Regions from separate parts of the Actinoallomurus acaciae genome, predicted to be linked through region 2. Evidence: riboswitches for the same ligand, from Rfam matches in the RefSeq annotation. Region 2 holds a riboswitch; the other holds the start of a gene.

Region 1 (6,692 bases), on a different contig from region 2:
GTGTGCGGGGCGTTCTTGAGCGGGTTGTCGTCGGCGTCGTAGTCGCCGGAGGCCACCCGCTCGATCTCCCGCCGGATCTCGATCAACGCGTCGCAGAAGCGGTCGAGTTCGGCGCGGTCCTCGCTCTCGGTCGGCTCGACCATCAGCGTGCCCGCCACCGGGAAGGCGAGGGTCGGGGCGTGGATGCCGTAGTCGATGAGCCGCTTGGCGACGTCCTCGGCGGTGACCTTGGTCTCCTTGGTGATCTTCCGGATGTCGATGATGCACTCGTGGGCGACGAGGCCGCCCCGGCCGGTGAAGAGCACCGGGTAGTGGCCGTCGAGCCGCTTGGCGACGTAGTTGGCGGCCAGCACCGCCACCTCGGTCGCCTCGCGCAGCCCGTCGGCGCCCATCATCGCGATGTAGGTCCACGAGATCGGCAGGATGCCCGCCGAGCCCCACGGGGCCGCCGAGATCGGACCGCTGCCCGTCTCCGGACCGGCCTCGGGCCGCAGCGGGTGGTTGGGCAGGAACGGCACGAGGTGCTCGCGCACGCCCACCGGGCCGACGCCCGGCCCCCCGCCGCCGTGCGGGATGCAGAAGGTCTTGTGGAGGTTCAGGTGCGACACGTCGGCGCCGAACTCCCCGAGGCGCGCCAGCCCGACGAGGGCGTTGAGGTTGGCGCCGTCGACGTAGACCTGGCCGCCCGCCTCGTGCACGCTCTCGCAGACCTCGGTGATCGTCTCCTCGTAGATGCCGTGCGTCGAGGGGTACGTCACCATGATCGCGGCGAGGTCGTCGCGGTACTTGTCGATCTTGGCGTGCAGGTCGTCGAGGTCGATGTCGCCGCTGTCGGTGCTCTTCACCACGACCACCCGCATCCCGGCCATCACCGCGCTGGCGGCGTTCGTGCCGTGCGCCGAGGACGGGATCAGGCAGACGTTCCGGTGGCTCTCGCCGCGTGAGGCGTGGTAACCGTGCACGGCGAGCAGGCCGGCCAGCTCCCCCTGCGAGCCGGCGTTGGGCTGCACCGACACCTTGGCGTACCCGGTGATCTCGGCCAGCCACGACTCGAGCTCGCCGATCAGATCGACGTACCCCCGCGCCTGCTCCAGCGGGGCGAACGGGTGGATCTGCGCGAACTCCGGCCAGGTGATCGGCTCCATCTCGGCCGTGGCGTTCAGCTTCATCGTGCAGGAGCCGAGCGGGATCATGGAGCGGTCCAGCGCGATGTCCTTGTCCTGGAGGCGGCGCAGGTAACGCAGCATCGCCGTCTCCGACCGGTGCGCGTGGAACACCGGGTGGGTGAGGAACCCGCTCTCGCGGCGCAGCTCCGGCGGGATCGCCTCGTGCCGGAAGAGGCCGAGGCGCTCCTCCTTCAGCCCGAACGCCCGCCACACGGCGGCGACGTGCTCCTGGGTGGTCGTCTCGTCGCAGGCGATGCCGACGTGGTCGTCGTCGACGAGACGGAGGTTGACGCCACCCTCCAGCGCGGCGTTCACGACCGCGCGTGCGCGGCCCGGAACACGTGCGAGGACGGTGTCGAAGAAGGCGTCGTGCACGACCTCGACGCCCAGGGCGCCCAGGCCGCCGCGCAGCAGGGTCGCGCGCTCGTGGACCCGCTCGGCGATGCCCGTCAGGCCCTCGGGGCCGTGGTAGACGGCGTACATGCTCGCCATCACGGCGAGCAGCACCTGGGCGGTGCAGATGTTGCTGGTGGCCTTCTCGCGGCGGATGTGCTGCTCACGGGTCTGCAGCGCGAGCCGGTACGCCTGACCGCCGTCGGCGTCGAGCGAGACGCCGACGAGCCGTCCGGGAAGCTGGCGCTGGATGCCGTCGCGCACCGACATGTAGCCGGCGTGCGGGCCGCCGAAGCCGTACGGCACGCCGAAGCGCTGCGTGGTGCCGACCGCGATGTCGGCGCCGGACTCCCCCGGCGGCCGGAGCAGCGTCAGGGCGAGCAGGTCGGCGGCGACCACGACCTGGGCACCGCGTCCGTGCGCCGCCTCGGTGAGGGGCGACAGGTCGCGTACCGCGCCGCTCGCGCCCGGGTACTGCAGCAGCACGCCGAAGAAGTCGCCCTCCGGCAGTCCCGCGGACGTGTCGGCGACGACGACCTCGATGCCCAGCGGCACCGCCCGGGTGCGGATCACCTCGGCGGTCTGCGGCAGGACGTCGGCGTCGACGAGGAAGGCGTCGCCGCTCCCCCGCGGCGCGACGCGGTGCGCCAGCGTCATCGCCTCGGCGGCGGCGGTGCCCTCGTCCAGCAGCGAGGCGTTCGCGACCGGCAGCCCGGTCAGGTCGCTCACCATCGTCTGGAAGTTCAGCAGCGCCTCGAGCCGCCCCTGGGAGATCTCCGGCTGGTACGGCGTGTAGGCGGTGTACCAGCCGGGGTTCTCCAGGACGTTGCGCAGGATCACGCCCGGGGTGATCGTGCCGTGGTAGCCGAGACCGATCATCGAGGTGAGGACCTGGTTGCGGGCGGCCAGCTCACGCAGCCGCGCCAGCGCCTCCACCTCGCTGAGCGCGGGCGGCAGGTCGAGCGGGCGGTCGGTGCGGATCCGGGCGGGCACGGCCGCGTCCACGAGCGCGCCGACACCGTCGTACCCGGCGGCCTCGGCCATCGAGGCGCGTTCGGCCGGTGAGGGTCCGATGTGGCGGGCGGCGAACGGAACCTCGGTCATGGGCCTTTCGGAGGGTGTGACCACCCGGGCCGTGTCTTCGATTCCGTCGCTGCGCTCGGTCATGGCAAGCCTCCAGGCGGGTCGGGGCGCGAGCACCACCGGGCATGCCCGATGGTGGGTCTCCCCCTCTGTCACCTGAACCTGAGAGCTTCACCGCGGCGAGCGCGGCTTGCACCTTCGGTGAGGATCGGCGGCCGGCGGTGCGGCCTCCGGGTCCCGCTTTCCAGAGGTGCCTCGCCCGTGCGGTCCTTTTGCCTGAGAGGTTCCGGGGAGGTTTGCTCCTTCGGCGCCCCTGCGCTGGCTGCACCGGGGTCTCTCCCGCACGGGTTCGACGGCGATCTCCACCCTACCGGAGGCTTATTGCCACGACGTTAAGCGCGGGCCGTTCCGACCGTAAAGGTCAGCGGTTCAGGGTGCGGAAGCGGCGGACGGTCAACGGGACGAAGATCACGAGTAGCACGCCGGACCAGATCAGCGTCGCCGCGACCGGGTGCCGCAGCGGCAGGGCGGCGTGCGCCGTGACGACGCCCGGGTTGCCGAAGAGGCCGCGGCAGGCGGCGACCATCGCGCTGACCGGGTTCCAGTCGGAGATCGCCCGCAGCCAGTCCGGCATGCCCGCCGTCGGCACGAAGGAGTTCGACAGCATCGACACCGGGAAGATCAGGGGGACCATCTGGTCGGCGGTCTCCTCGTTCTTCACCAGCAGGCCGCAGAGCACCCCGGCCCACGAGAGCGCGTACCGCAGGAAGATGAGCAGGCCGAAGGCCGCGAGCGCCCGCGGCAACCCCTCATGGATCCGCCAGCCGACGGCCAGCCCGCAGCCGATCATGATGACCATGCCGGCGAGGCCGACGATAATGTCGCCGCCGACCTGGCCGAACGGCACCGCCGACCGGGCCATCGGCATCGAGCGGAACCGGTCCATGACCCCTTTGGAGGCGTCGGTGGCCACCGCGACCATCGTGGTCATGAAGCTGGTCATCGTGGTCATCGCGAACAGGCCGGGCATGAGGTACTCCCGGTAGTTGCCGCCGCCGGGGACCTTGATCGCGCTGCCGAAGACGTAGCCGAACAGCACGATCAGGATCGCGGGGAAGACCAGCGCGCCGACCAGCTCCCCGGGCTGGGACTTGAGCTGGACGAGGTTGCGCCACACCAGGGTGACGCCGTCGGTGAGGGTCCAGCGGAGCCGGACCAGGCGGCCGGTCGGCGCGGTGGGGGCGTGGAGGGCCATCAGACGCTCACCTTCTCTTCGGTCTCTTCGGGCCTGCCGGTCAGGCGGAGGAACACCTCATCGAGGGTGGGGCGCCTCAGCGCGACGTCCTCGACCCCGACGCCGGCGCGGTCCAGCTCCCGCACGACGGCGGGCAGGGTGACGGAGCCCGCGGAGACGGGGACGCTCACCCGGCGGGACTCCGGGTCGGCGTCCGGCTCGCCGATCCGGGAGAGCACGGCGACGGCGTCGCCTAGCACGTCGGTGCCGGACACGACGACGTCGACGCGGCTGCCGATCTCGGCCTTCAGCTCGTCCGGCGTGCCCGACGCGATCACCCGCCCCTGGTCGACGACCGCGACCCGGTCGGCGAGCTGGTCGGCCTCGTCGAGGTACTGCGTGGTCAGCAGCACGGTCGTGCCGTCGGCGACCAGCTCGCGGATGGTCTCCCAGATCTCGCCGCGGCTGCGCGGGTCCAGCCCGGTCGTCGGCTCGTCCAGGAAGAGCACCGGCGGCGCGGTGATCAGGCTGGAGATCAGGTCGATCCGGCGGCGCATGCCGCCGGAGTAGGTCTTGACGTAGCGGTCCCCCGCGTCCGCGAGGCCGAACCGCTCCAGCAGCTCGTCCGCGCGCCGCCGGGCGGCCTTCGGCGACAGGTGGTACAGGCGGCCGAACAGCCGCAGGTTGTCCCGCCCGCTGAGCTTCTCGTCCATCGAGGCGTGCTGGCCGGCCAGGCCGATGCGGTAGCGCACCTCGTCCGCGTCGCGGACCACGTCGTACCCGGCGACCCGCGCCTGCCCGGCGTCGGGCAGCGTGAGCGTCGACAGGATCCGCACGGTCGTGGTCTTGCCCGCACCGTTCGGGCCGAGCAGGCCGAAGACGGCGCCCTTCGGCACCTCCAGGTCGACCCCGCGCAGCGCCTCCGTCCGGCCGAACCGCTTGCGCAGCCCCTCGGCCCAGACGGCCGACTCCGAACTCGTCATCTCAGGTTCCCTCATCTTGATTGCGTACGGCGTACTCTGTGTGTGTACAACGTACGCTCAACTGCGTACGTTGTACAAGCCGCTACGTTGTACTCGTGGGAGGGCGGAATTGACTGACGCGAAGGACTCCGCGTACGACCAGCGGCTCGAGGGTTTCCGCAAGGCCGTCACGGAGTTCGAGACCCAGCGGGCCGAGGGCCGTCTCAAGCCGACGCTCTGGGAGCGTCTCGAAGGCTCCACCCGCGGTCCGCGCCCGGCCCTGACGCATCAGCAGATCGCCGTCGCCGCCGTCGAGATCGCCGACGCCGAGGGGCTGAGCGCCGTGTCCATGCGGCGCCTCGCCGAACGCCTGGGCGTCGCCACCATGGGCCTGTACCGCTACGTCACCGGCAAGGACGAGATCTATGAGCTGATGCTCGACACGGTCGCGGCCGAGGTCATCCTGCCCGACGGAGACTGGCGCGAGGTCGCCGACGCGTACGCCCGCCAGTACCGCGGGCTCAGCCTGCGTCACCCGTGGACGATCCAGGCCCACGCCCGTGTCCCGGCCACGCTGTCCCCCAACAACGCGACGCTCATCGAACAGGCGCTCACCTCCGTCGAGGGCCTCGGCCTCGACGTCGACGCGATGATGGCGGTGTTCGGCACGGTGAACTCCTTCACGCGCGGCGCCGTCTCCGCCGAGATCGCCCAGCGGGAGGTCCTGGAGCGCAACGACTGGAAGTCCGACGACGACGCGCGGATGGCGTTCCTGCCGTGGGTGCGGTGGATGCTGGAGTCGGGCCGCTTCCCCGCGCTGAGCCGCTACATCATCGACGGATCGAACGAGGACGACGCCGAGTGGCAGTTCGAGTTCGGCCTCAAGTGCGTACTCGATGGCATCGCCGCCCGGCTCGGCATCTGACGCCCCGCCGTACGAACGCGGACGAACCCACGCAGGGGGACATCCCGCCGATAACCGAGCTGCCGGGCTGGGAAGATTCACCTCGTGCCCGCTAACGAATCCCCCGACCGGCCGCACGACGGTGACATGCTGACGCGGCCACGCGGCGAAGTCCCGAGCGGCGCGGCGACCGACCCCCTGGTCGAGGAGCCCTCGCTGCCGGCCCGTATCCGCCGGACCGCCGACGCCTTCCGGTTCCTGGTGTCCGTCGGCGTCATCGGGCTGATCCTCGGGCTCGCCCACGTGGCCCGCCAGACGACCACCGGTCTGTCCTCCGACATCACGCACGGCACCGAGCAGGCGCCGCATCTGATCCTCACCCTGGCCGGGCTCGCCTCCGGCATCGTCGTGCTCGCCGTGCCGGTCGCGTTCGGCGTCGAGCGCGTCATCCACCGCGACGGCCTGCGCATCGCGATCGGCGTGCTCGCCGCGGTCCTGGCTCTCGGCGTGTCGCTGGCGGTGGACTCCTGGGTCACCGCCGCAGGCATGCGCGACCTCGCGTGGTACCTCACGTGGAAGCGGCACGGCGGCTGGTTCCCCGGCCCGGCGCACATCGACATCACCCCGGTCATCGCCTACGTCACCGCCGTACGGCTGTCCGGCCGTACGCGCTGGCAGGCCGTGACCTGGACGGTCGTCGGCCTGGACGCGATCGCCTCGCTCACCGCCGGCGCCATCACGCCGCTCGCGCTCGTCACGACCTACCTCATCGGGCGCGCCGTCGGGTACGGCACCCTGTACGCGGCCGGCTCGCCCAACACGCGGCCACCGGGCCACGCGGTGATGACGGCGCTGCGGCGGGTCGGCCTGGAGCCGGTCCGCGCCGCCCGGACCTCCGAAGACCACGACGAGTTCCGCAGCTACGGCGCCACGCTCGCCGACGGCCGCAC
Region 2 (10,045 bases):
TCGACTACTCGATCGTGGGCACGTCGCGCGTCGAGCCGCTGCTGCGCCGGATCCGGAACGCCATGGACGGCGCCGGGATGTACGTCGAGTCGGCCAAGGGCGAGTGCAACCTCGGCCAGCATGAGATCGCCTTCCGGTACGCCGACGCGCTCGGCACCTGCGACAACCACGTGCTCTACAAGACCGGCGCGAAGGAGATCGCGGCCCAGGAGGGCATGTCGGTCACGTTCATGGCCAAGCCGAACGAGCGGGAGGGCAACTCCTGCCACATCCACATCTCGCTGCGAGACGCGGACGGCACCCCGATCATGGCCGGTGACGGCCCGCACGGCCTGTCGAGGATCGGTGCGCACTTCATCGCCGGGCAGCTCGCCTGCATGCGCGACTTCACCCTGCTCTACGCCCCGAACGTCAACTCCTACAAGCGGTACGCGCCGGGCTCGTTCGCGCCGACCGCGATCAAGTGGGGGCGCGACAACCGCACCTGCGCGCTGCGCCTCGTCGGGCATCCGGGCCCGTCGCTGCGCGTGGAGAACCGCGTGCCCGGCGGCGACGTGAACCCCTACCTCGCCGTGTCCGCGCTGATCGCGGCGGGCCTGCACGGCATCGAGAACGAGCTGCCGCTGGAGGAGGCGTACGAGGGGAACGCCTACACCTCCGGCGCCGACCGGGTACGCGCGACGCTGCGCGAGGCCGCCGCCGACTGGATCTCCGGCGCCCTGGCCCGCGCCGCGTTCGGCGACGAGGTCGTCGACCACTACGCCAACTACGCGAACGTCGAGCTCGCCGCGTACGAGCGCGCGGTGACCGACTGGGAGCTGTTCCGCAACTTCGAGCGCACCTGACCGGGGGTACCGCGTGGCCGAGTTCACCGTGATCGACCCGGCGACCGAGAAGGTCGTCGCGGCCGTGCCCATGGCGGGTCCCGAGGAGGTCGACGCCGCCGTCGCGCGCGCCCGCGAGGCCCAGGCGACCTGGCGCGACGTCGCGCCCGGCGATCGGGCCCGGCTGCTGCGCGCCTTCGCCCGTACCGTCGACGAGCACGTCGGCGAGCTGGCGGACCTGGAGGTGGCCGAGGCCGGGCACCCGATCGGCCAGGCCCGCTGGGAGGCCGGGAACGTCCGCGACGTGCTCGACTACTACGCGGGCGCGCCGGAGCGTCTGTTCGGGCGGCAGATCCCGGTGCCGGGCGGGCTCGACGTGACGTTCCACGAGCCGCTCGGCGTGGTCGGCCTGATCGTGCCGTGGAACTTCCCGATGCCGGTCATGGGCTGGGGCATGGCCCCGGCGCTCGCCGCCGGGAACACGGTCGTCGTCAAGCCCGCGGAGGCGACGCCGCTGACCGCGCGCCGCATCGGCGAGCTGGCCCTGGAGGCCGGGCTGCCCGAGAACGTGCTCCAGGTCGTGCCGGGTGAGGGTCCGGTCGCGGGACGGCGGCTCGTCGCCCACCCGGACGTACGCAAGGTCGTCTTCACCGGGTCGACCCGCGTCGGCAAGGAGATCATGCGGTCGTGCGCGGACCAGGTGAAGCGCCTCACGCTGGAGCTGGGCGGCAAGAGCGCCAACATCGTCTTCGCCGACGCCGACCTGGAGCGGGCCGCCGCCACGGCGCCGTACGCGGTCTTCGACAACGCCGGGCAGGACTGCTGCGCCCGCTCGCGCGTGCTCGTCGAGCGCAGCGCGTACGACCGGTTCATGGAACTGCTCGAACCGGCCGTACGCGGGGTGCGCGTCGGCGACCCGCGCGCCGAGGACACCGAGGTCGGACCGCTGATCAGCGCGACGCACCGGGAGAAGGTGCGCGGTTTCACCGGTGCCGGCGTCGCCTTCCGCGGGAGCTGCCCGGACGGTCCCGGGTTCTGGTTCCCGCCGACCGTGCTGACCGGGACCGGACGCGCCTGGGACGAGGAGATCTTCGGTCCGGTGGTGAGCGTGCGGCCCTTCGAGGACGAGGCCGACGCCGTGCGGATCGCGAACGACACGGCGTACGGGCTGGCGGGCTCGCTCTGGACCCGTGACGTCGGCCGGGCGCTGCGGGTCGCGCGCGCGGTCGAGGCGGGCAACCTGTCCGTCAACTCCCACTCGGCGGTCCGCTACTGGACGCCGTTCGGCGGCTTCAAGCAGTCCGGGTTCGGCCGTGAGCTGGGCCCGGACGCCCTGGACGCCTTCACCGAGACCAAGAACGTCTTCATCGCGACCGGCTGACGGCCGGTCTCCCCCGATCGGAGGATCAATGCAGCGTCTGGAGGACCGCGTCGCGGTCGTCACCGGCGGTGCCAGCGGCATCGGCCTGGCGACCGTACGGCGATTCGCCCAGGAGGGCGCCAAGGTCGTCATCGCCGACGTGGACGAGACGACCGGCAAGAACGTCGCGGAGGAGGTCGGCGGGCTGTTCGTCCGCGCCGACGTCACCAGCGAGGACGACGTGCGCGAGATGTACGCCTTCGCCGAGAACTCCTACGGCTCGGTCGACATCGCGTTCAACAACGCCGGGATCTCCCCGCCCGACGACGACTCGATCCTGGAGACCGGCATCGACGCGTGGCGCCGGGTGCAGGAGGTCAACCTGACCAGCGTGTACCTGTGCTGCAAGCACGTCATCCCGTACATGCGCGAGCGGAGGCGCGGTTCGATCATCAACACGGCGTCGTTCGTGGCGGTCATGGGCGCGGCGACCTCGCAGATCTCCTACACCGCCTCCAAGGGCGGCGTGCTCGCGATGTCGCGCGAGCTGGGCGTGCAGTTCGCCCGCGAGGGCATCCGGGTCAACGCCCTGTGCCCGGGGCCGGTGAACACCCCGCTGCTCCAGGAGCTGTTCGCCAAGGACCCCGAGCGCGCGGCGCGGCGGCTCGTGCACATCCCGGTCGGGCGGTTCGCCGAGGCGAGCGAGATCGCCGCGGCCGTGGCGTTCCTGGCCAGCGACGACGCCTCATTCATCACGGCCTCGGAGTTCCTCGTGGACGGCGGGATCTCCGGCGCGTACGTCACTCCTCTGCCGTGACCGCGCCCATCGTCGGGGTCACGTCGTACGTCGAGCCGGCGCGGTTCACGGTCTGGGAGACGACGGCGACGCTGCTGCCGCACGCGTACGTCGAGCAGATCGTCCGGGCCGGTGGGCAGCCCGTGCTGCTGCCGCCGGCCGGCGACCCGTCCTCGGCGCTGCCGCGCCTCGACGCGCTCGTGCTGTCCGGCGGCGGCGACCTGAACCCCGCGGCGTACGGCGCGGCGCCGCACGAGCGGACCGGCTACGTCCGCGACCTCCGCGACGAGGCCGAGTTCGCCCTCGTGCGCGGCACGCTGGACCGCGACCTGCCCTTCCTCGGCGTCTGCCGCGGTCTCCAGGTGCTCAACGTCGCGCTGGGCGGCACGCTCCACCAGCACGTGCCGGACGTGGTCGGCGACGTCCGGCACTCACCCGCCCCGGGGGTCTACGGCCGGTTCCCGGTGAAGGTCGAACCGGGTACGCGGCTGGCCGCGGCGCTCGGCGCGGAGACGGTCGCGGTGTCGCACTACCACCATCAGGCGATCGACCGGCTCGGGGCGGGACTGACCGCGACCGCGTGGTCCGACGACGGCCTGATCGAGGCCGCCGAGGCCGACGACCGCGCGTTCACGCTCGGCGTCCAGTGGCACCCGGAGGTCGACGGGTGCCTGCCCCTGTTCCGCGCCCTGGTCGCGGCGGCGGACGGGCGTCCCGGTCAGCGGCAGGTCAAATCGCGGCCAGGCGAGATCCAGGTCGGTGGGGCGTGACGTCGCGTCACGCTTTCATCTGTTGCCGTGAGTGAGCGAAGCGAGCGAGCCGACGGGCGCGGCACTCTGGTCACGGGACCGGCGAAGGAGATCCGGTGACCAGACCTGTGATCGGCGTCAGCGCCTACGCCGAACGGGCGCGCTGGGCGGCGTGGGACATGCCCGCCAGCGTCGTGCCCCAGCGTTATCTCGACAAGGTCCTGTCGGCCGGCGGGACGCCGGTGGTCCTGCCGGCCCTTCCCGGCGTCGACGGCGTGCTGTCCCGCCTCGACGGGCTGTTGCTCGTCGGCGGCGGCGACATCGACCCGGCGCGCTACGGCGGGGTCCCGCACCGGGCGAACGGTCCGGTCAACGCCGTCCGTGACGCCGCCGAGCTGGCCCTGCTGCGGGAGGCGCTGGCGCTGCGGCTGCCGATCCTCGGCATCTGCCGCGGCCTCCAGCTCATGAACGTGGCCCTCGGCGGCACGCTGCACCAGCACGTGCCGGACGTCGTCGGCCACGAGGGGCACACGGGCGGCGAAGGCGTCTTCGTCCGGCACGACGTGCACCTGCACCCGCGTTGCGCCCTGGCCCGCGCGCTGAACCGTACGACTCTGGACGTCCCGAGCCTGCACCACCAGGCGATCGACCGGCTCGGCCGGGGCCTCACGGCCTGCGCGTGGGCCGGAGACGGCCTGATCGAGGCCGCCGAGCTGGACGGGCACCCGTTCACGGTCGGCGTCCAGTGGCACCCGGAGGCCGACGCGGAGGTGGAGATCTTCTCCGCGCTGGTGGCGGCCGCCTCGGTCCCCGCGCCCGTCGCCGGGTGAGGGTCGCGAGCGCCGACCGCAGGTGAGCGCCGGTGATGTCGGCGTCCTGCGGCCCGGGCCCGGACGCGGGGAACCACGACGCCCGGCACCGTCAGGGGCGTCGGCCGACCCCCACGACTCTCGCCCGGTCCTCGGGAACGGTTCGGAAAAGCCGAACCCACGACCGGCGTGGTGGCACGATTCCGCCGCCGCGCCCGGCCGGCCAGCATGAAGGCCATCCCCACGACACCGGAGGTCCTCTCATGCGCGGTTCCCGTCTCATCGGCGGTCTCCTGGCGGGCGGGCTCGCCACGGCCGCTCGCGGGACGGCCGGGCGGACCGTCTCCTCGACCTTGCCTCTGCGGCCGAACGTCCACGCGGCGGCGTCCACGAAGGCGGCGCGGCTCACGCTGCCGCCGCCCAGCGGCCCGGACGACGTCGGTACGGTCGCGCTGCGCCTGGTCGACGGGTCGCGGCACGACCCGTGGGTGCCCGCGCAGGCGTACCGGGAGCTGATGGTCAGCGTCTTCTACCCGGCGCGCGACGCCGCCGCGTACCCGCTCGCGCCGCAGATGACCCCGGCCGCGGCCGAGCACTTCGACGCCTCGCTCGGCACCCCCGTGCACCAGGGCCTGGGGCTCAAGCCCGGAACGGCCGACTGGGGCGCCACGATGACCCACTCCCACCAGGGCGCGCCCGTGGCGGCCGGCCGCCACCCGGTCGTGCTGTACTCCCCCGGCCTGGGCGACCCGCGCACGCTCGGCACCACCTTCGCCGAGGACCTCGCCTCACGCGGCTACGTCGTCGTCACGATCGACCACACCTACGACGCGTCGGAGGTGGAGTTCCCCGGCGGCCGGGTCGAGCCGTTCAAGCTGCCCCTGGACGGCGACCTGATCGCCACGCTGAAGAAGGTCATGAGCGTCCGGGTCGCCGACACGCGGTTCGTGCTCGACCGGCTGACGACGTTGCCGGACGGGCTGGGCGCCGCCGTCGACACCGCGCGGATCGGCATGGCCGGCCAGTCGGCCGGCGGCTTCACCGCCCTGCAGACCCTGCACGACGACCCGCGCGTCCGAGCCGCCGCGGACCTCGACGGCACGGTCGGGTTCGACCAGAACGACGGCGGGCCCGGCCTGTCGCCGCTCGCCGAGAGCGGCCTGCGACGGCCGTTCCTGCTGATGGGCAGCCAGGCGAGCGACCACCACACCGTACGGTCGTGGGAGGCGCTGTGGGACCACAGCACCGGGTGGAAGCGCGACCTGCACCTGCGCGGCTCGGCACACCACACCTACACCGACCTGGAGTCGCTGGCGCCGCAGCTCAAGACGGACGCGGACACCGGCTGGATCGACTCCTCGCGAGCGGTCGCCGAGCAGCGGGCGTACCTGGCGGCCTTCTTCGACCGGTGGCTGCGCGGTCGTGACGACGACGGCCTGCTGGACCGGCCGTCGCCGCGGTATCCCGATGCGACCTTCGTACGGTGAGCCCGTCAGCAGGACGGGCGTACGGTACCGCGCCGCACGCGGGGGAGCTTGCCGGCGACGCTGATCTTCACGACCGAGGTCGCGTCGATCACGGTGCCGGCAGGAAGACCGGAGCGGGCCTTGGTCAGGACCGTGTCCGACCCGGGGTACCGCAGGGACCGCGCATCGAAGATCAGCTGCGAGGTCCGCGATTCGTCGAAGGGATCGTTCCGGCTGGTGAACTCGACCGCCTTTCCGGATCGGCCGAGGGAGTTCGAGGCGTGTGGGATCACCCGGGCTCCGGGCAACTCCGCGGCGAGGCGTAGGAGGTTGTATCCCCTGCCGTCCGCGCGCTCCCGCCACTGGTCGTGTACCCGCACGTAGCCGGGCGCCCGCAACTCCGCGTTGTTCTCCGGGAACTCCACCTGCCGGGACACGGTGTCGACGCGAACGTACTGGTGGGCCCGCGGATGGATGCCCGGTTCGGCCTCGGCCACCACGGCGGCCTGGTTCAGCAGCCGTGCCGCGGCGGCGTCCGGGGTCCCCATGGTCCCGCGTGCCGGCCGCCGGCGCCCAGCACGATCGTCGCCGCGGCCACCGTGGCCATCGATGAGCGTCGCGTCATCGACCTGAGCGGAGGCGAGCATGATCTTCACGGCCGACCGCCCAGGTGGGCGGGATGCGGGCTGTCGTCGCGCGACGGGCGCTGCTAGCCTGGCGGCAGCCGTTGATCCCACGCGGGAGAGCGCCCGGGCCGCCAGTCCGGGCCGCCGAAGGAGCAACTCCTCCCCGGAACCTCTCAGGCGACGAAGACCGCGCGGAGTAGGCGACCTCTGGAAAGCGGAGCGATGCTCCCGCCGAAGGTGCAAGCCCCCCCGGGGCGAAGCTCTCAGGCGCCGATGACAGAGGGGGAGGCGCCGAGACCGCAAGCGAACCAGTGGGACGATATGACCCCCGGATCGCCCGCGCGATAAGGAGCCTGCCGCGATGTCCGCTCCGGACACCAAGAAGACACCACTCCACGAGGTCCACGAGGGCCTCGGCGCCACCCTCACCGAGTTCGCCGGATATCTCATGCCGTTGCGCTATGGCAGCGAGACGGCCGAGCACCAGGCGGTCCGGACCAGCGCCGGACTGTTCGACCTGTCCCACATGGGAGAGATCTTCGTGACCGGCCCGCAGGCCGGAGCGGCGCTCGACCACTCCCTCATCGGGCACCTGTCGGTGCTCGCCGTGGGCCGGGCGCGCTACACGATGATCTGTGCTGCCGAGGGCGGCGTCCTGGACGACCTGATCGTCTACCGGCTGGCGGCCGAGACCTACCTGGTCGTGGCCAACGCCGCGAACGCCGCCACCGTACGCTCCGAGTTGGTCGCGCGGTGCGAGAAGTTCGCCGAGGCCGCCGTCCACGACCGCTCCGACGCGTACGCGCTCGTCGCGATCCAGGGGCCGAAGGCCCACGAGATCCTGGCCAAGCTCACCGACGCCGCGCTCGGCGACCTGAAGTACTACGCGATCCTGCCCGGCGCGGTGTCCGGCGTCGACGCCCTGATCGCCCGCACCGGCTACACGGGCGAGGACGGCTTCGAGCTGTTCGTCTCCGCCGGCGACGCCGTGGCGGTCTGGGGCGCGCTGACCGAGGCCGGCGGCGACGACCTGCGGCCCTGCGGGCTGTCCGCACGCGACACGCTGCGCCTGGAGGCCGGGATGCCGCTGTACGGCAACGAGCTGACCGCCGAGACGACGCCGTTCGACGCGGGACTGGGCCGTACCGTCAAGTTCGAGAAGGGCGACTTCGTCGGGCGTGCCGCGCTGGCCGCGATCGCCGACGAGACGCCGAAGCGCACCCTCGTCGGGCTCGTCGCCAGAGGGCGGCGGGTGCCCCGGCACGGGTACGCCATCGTGGGATCAGACGGCACGCCGTGCGGAGTCGTGACCAGCGGCGCGCCATCCCCGACACTGGGCAAGCCCATCGCCATGGGCTATATCGACGCGGTCCACGCCGAAGACCCCGATCTCGCGGTGGACATCCGCGGCAAACATGAGCCGGTCGACAAGGTCGCCCTGCCTTTCTATAGGAGGACCCCGTGAGCAGCGTTCCCGAGACCCTTTCCTACACCGAAGAGCACGAGTGGATTACCGAGCCGTCCGACGGTGTTGTGACTGTGGGGATCACCGCCTACGCCGCCGAAGCCCTCGGTGACATCGTGTACGTCTCGTTGCCCCAGGAGGGCGCGACGGTGGAGGCCGGAGAGCCCTGTGGCGAGGCGGAGTCGACCAAGTCGGTGAGTGACATCTACGCGCCGGTGACGGGAGAGGTCGTGGCGGTGAACGGTGCGGTCGAGGAGGACCCGGCGGTGATCAATGCCGACCCGTACGGCGAGGGCTGGCTGCTCAAGATCCGCACTGATGGTGACAGCCCCGACCTGCTCGACGCCCCGGCCTACTCCAAGCTGATCGAGGAGGCGTGAGATGAACCTGTCCAACGCCCCTCTCGCCGAGGTCGACCCGGAGGTGGCCTCGGCCATCGCCGAGGAGTTGCGCCGCCAGCAGTCGACCCTGGAGATGATCGCCTCGGAGAACTTCGCCCCCGTGGGCGTGCTCGAGGCCCAGGGCTCGGTGATGACGAACAAGTACGCCGAGGGTTACCCGGGCCGCCGCTACTACGGCGGCTGTGAGTACGTCGACGTCACCGAGCAGCTCGCGATCGACCGCGCCAAGGCCCTGTTCGGCGCCGACCACGCGAACGTGCAGCCCCACTCGGGCGCGCAGGCCAACATCGCGGTGTACTTCGCGCTGCTCCAGCCGGGCGACACGATCCTGGGTCTGGACCTCGCCCACGGCGGGCACCTGACCCACGGCATGAAGATCAACTACTCCGGCAAGATGTTCAACGTCGCCGCCTACCACGTGGGCGAGGACGGCCTGGTCGACATGGACGAGGTCGCCCGGCTGGCACGCGAGCACCGGCCGAAGATGATCGTCGCCGGCTGGTCGGCGTACCCGCGGCAGCTCGACTTCCCCGCGTTCCGCCGCATCGCCGACGAGACGGGCGCGCTGTTCATGGTTGACATGGCGCACTTCGCCGGTCTGGTCGCCGCCGGGCTGCACCCCTCGCCGGTGCCGCACGCCGACGTCGTCACGAGCACGACGCACAAGACCCTCTGCGGGCCGCGCGGCGGCCTCATCCTGTGCCGCGAGGAGTTCGCCAAGAAGATCAACTCCGCGGTGTTCCCGGGCACGCAGGGCGGGCCGCTGGAGCACGTGATCGCCGCCAAGGCCGTGGCCCTGAAGATCGCCGCATCCGAGGAGTTCGCCGAGCGCCAGCGCCGTACGGTCGAGGGCGCGCGCGCCCTGGCCGCGCGGCTGACGCGCGAGGACGCCGCCAAGGCGGGCGTGAAGGTGCTGACCGGCGGCACCGACGTGCACCTGGTCCTGGTCGACCTGGTCGACTCCGAGCTGACCGGCCGCGACGCCGAGGACCGCCTGCACGACATCGGCATCACCGTCAACCGCAACGCCGTGCCGAACGACCCGCGTCCGCCGATGGTGACCTCCGGGCTGCGGATCGGCACGCCCGCGCTGGCCACCCGCGGCTTCCAGGAGGCCGACTTCGCCGAGGTCGCCGACATCATCGCACTCGCGCTGCAGCCGTCGTTCGACGCCGCGGCGCTTTCGGCCCGGGTGCGTGCCCTGGCCGAACAGCATCCGCTCTACCCCAGTTTGTGAGATGTGCTGATGACTATCGCCCCTGAGGGCCGCAAGCTGCTCCGCGTCGAGGCGCGCAACGCCGCGACCCCGATCGAGCGCAAGCCGCCGTGGATCAAGACCAAGCTGAAGATGGGGCCGCAGTACCGCGAGCTGACCGACCTGGTGCGCAGCGAGGGCCTGCACACCGTCTGCCAGGAGGCGGGCTGCCCGAACATCTACGAGTGCTGGGAGGACCGCGAGGCCACCTTCCTCATCGGCGGCGACCAGTGCACGCGCCGGTGTGACTTCTGCCAGATCGACACCGGCAAGCCCGCCGCGTACGACCCGGAC

What was found. A riboswitch is a leader RNA that binds a small molecule or an ion and turns the genes downstream of it on or off. The one in region 2 is predicted to bind glycine.
Region 1: linked by a shared signal. The riboswitch ahead of gcvP (aminomethyl-transferring glycine dehydrogenase) and the one ahead of gcvT (glycine cleavage system aminomethyltransferase GcvT) in region 2 are both predicted to bind glycine.

Annotation. Positions count from the first base shown of each region.
Region 1 covers NZ_JBHLZP010000411.1:425-7,116, forward strand. Annotated here, with positions in the region: gene gcvP (aminomethyl-transferring glycine dehydrogenase) at 1-2,663, opposite strand, end outside; glycine riboswitch at 2,782-2,896, opposite strand; glycine riboswitch at 2,897-2,994, opposite strand; gene ACFFNX_RS36635 (ABC transporter permease) at 3,064-3,897, opposite strand; gene ACFFNX_RS36640 (ATP-binding cassette domain-containing protein) at 3,897-4,859, opposite strand; gene ACFFNX_RS36645 (TetR/AcrR family transcriptional regulator) at 4,969-5,763, shown strand; partial or broken gene ACFFNX_RS36650 (TIGR00374 family protein) at 5,848-6,692, shown strand, end outside.
Region 2 covers NZ_JBHLZP010000019.1:15,197-25,241, reverse strand. Annotated here, with positions in the region: gene ACFFNX_RS04770 (glutamine synthetase family protein) at 1-845, shown strand, start outside; gene ACFFNX_RS04765 (aldehyde dehydrogenase family protein) at 859-2,205, shown strand; gene ACFFNX_RS04760 (3-oxoacyl-ACP reductase) at 2,234-3,001, shown strand; gene ACFFNX_RS04755 (gamma-glutamyl-gamma-aminobutyrate hydrolase family protein) at 2,998-3,750, shown strand; gene ACFFNX_RS04750 (gamma-glutamyl-gamma-aminobutyrate hydrolase family protein) at 3,846-4,559, shown strand; gene ACFFNX_RS04745 (alpha/beta hydrolase family protein) at 4,802-6,025, shown strand; gene ACFFNX_RS04740 (hypothetical protein) at 6,031-6,660, opposite strand; glycine riboswitch at 6,733-6,830, shown strand; glycine riboswitch at 6,835-6,913, shown strand; gene gcvT (glycine cleavage system aminomethyltransferase GcvT) at 6,992-8,095, shown strand; gene gcvH (glycine cleavage system protein GcvH) at 8,092-8,475, shown strand; gene glyA (serine hydroxymethyltransferase) at 8,477-9,733, shown strand; gene lipA (lipoyl synthase) at 9,743-10,045, shown strand, end outside.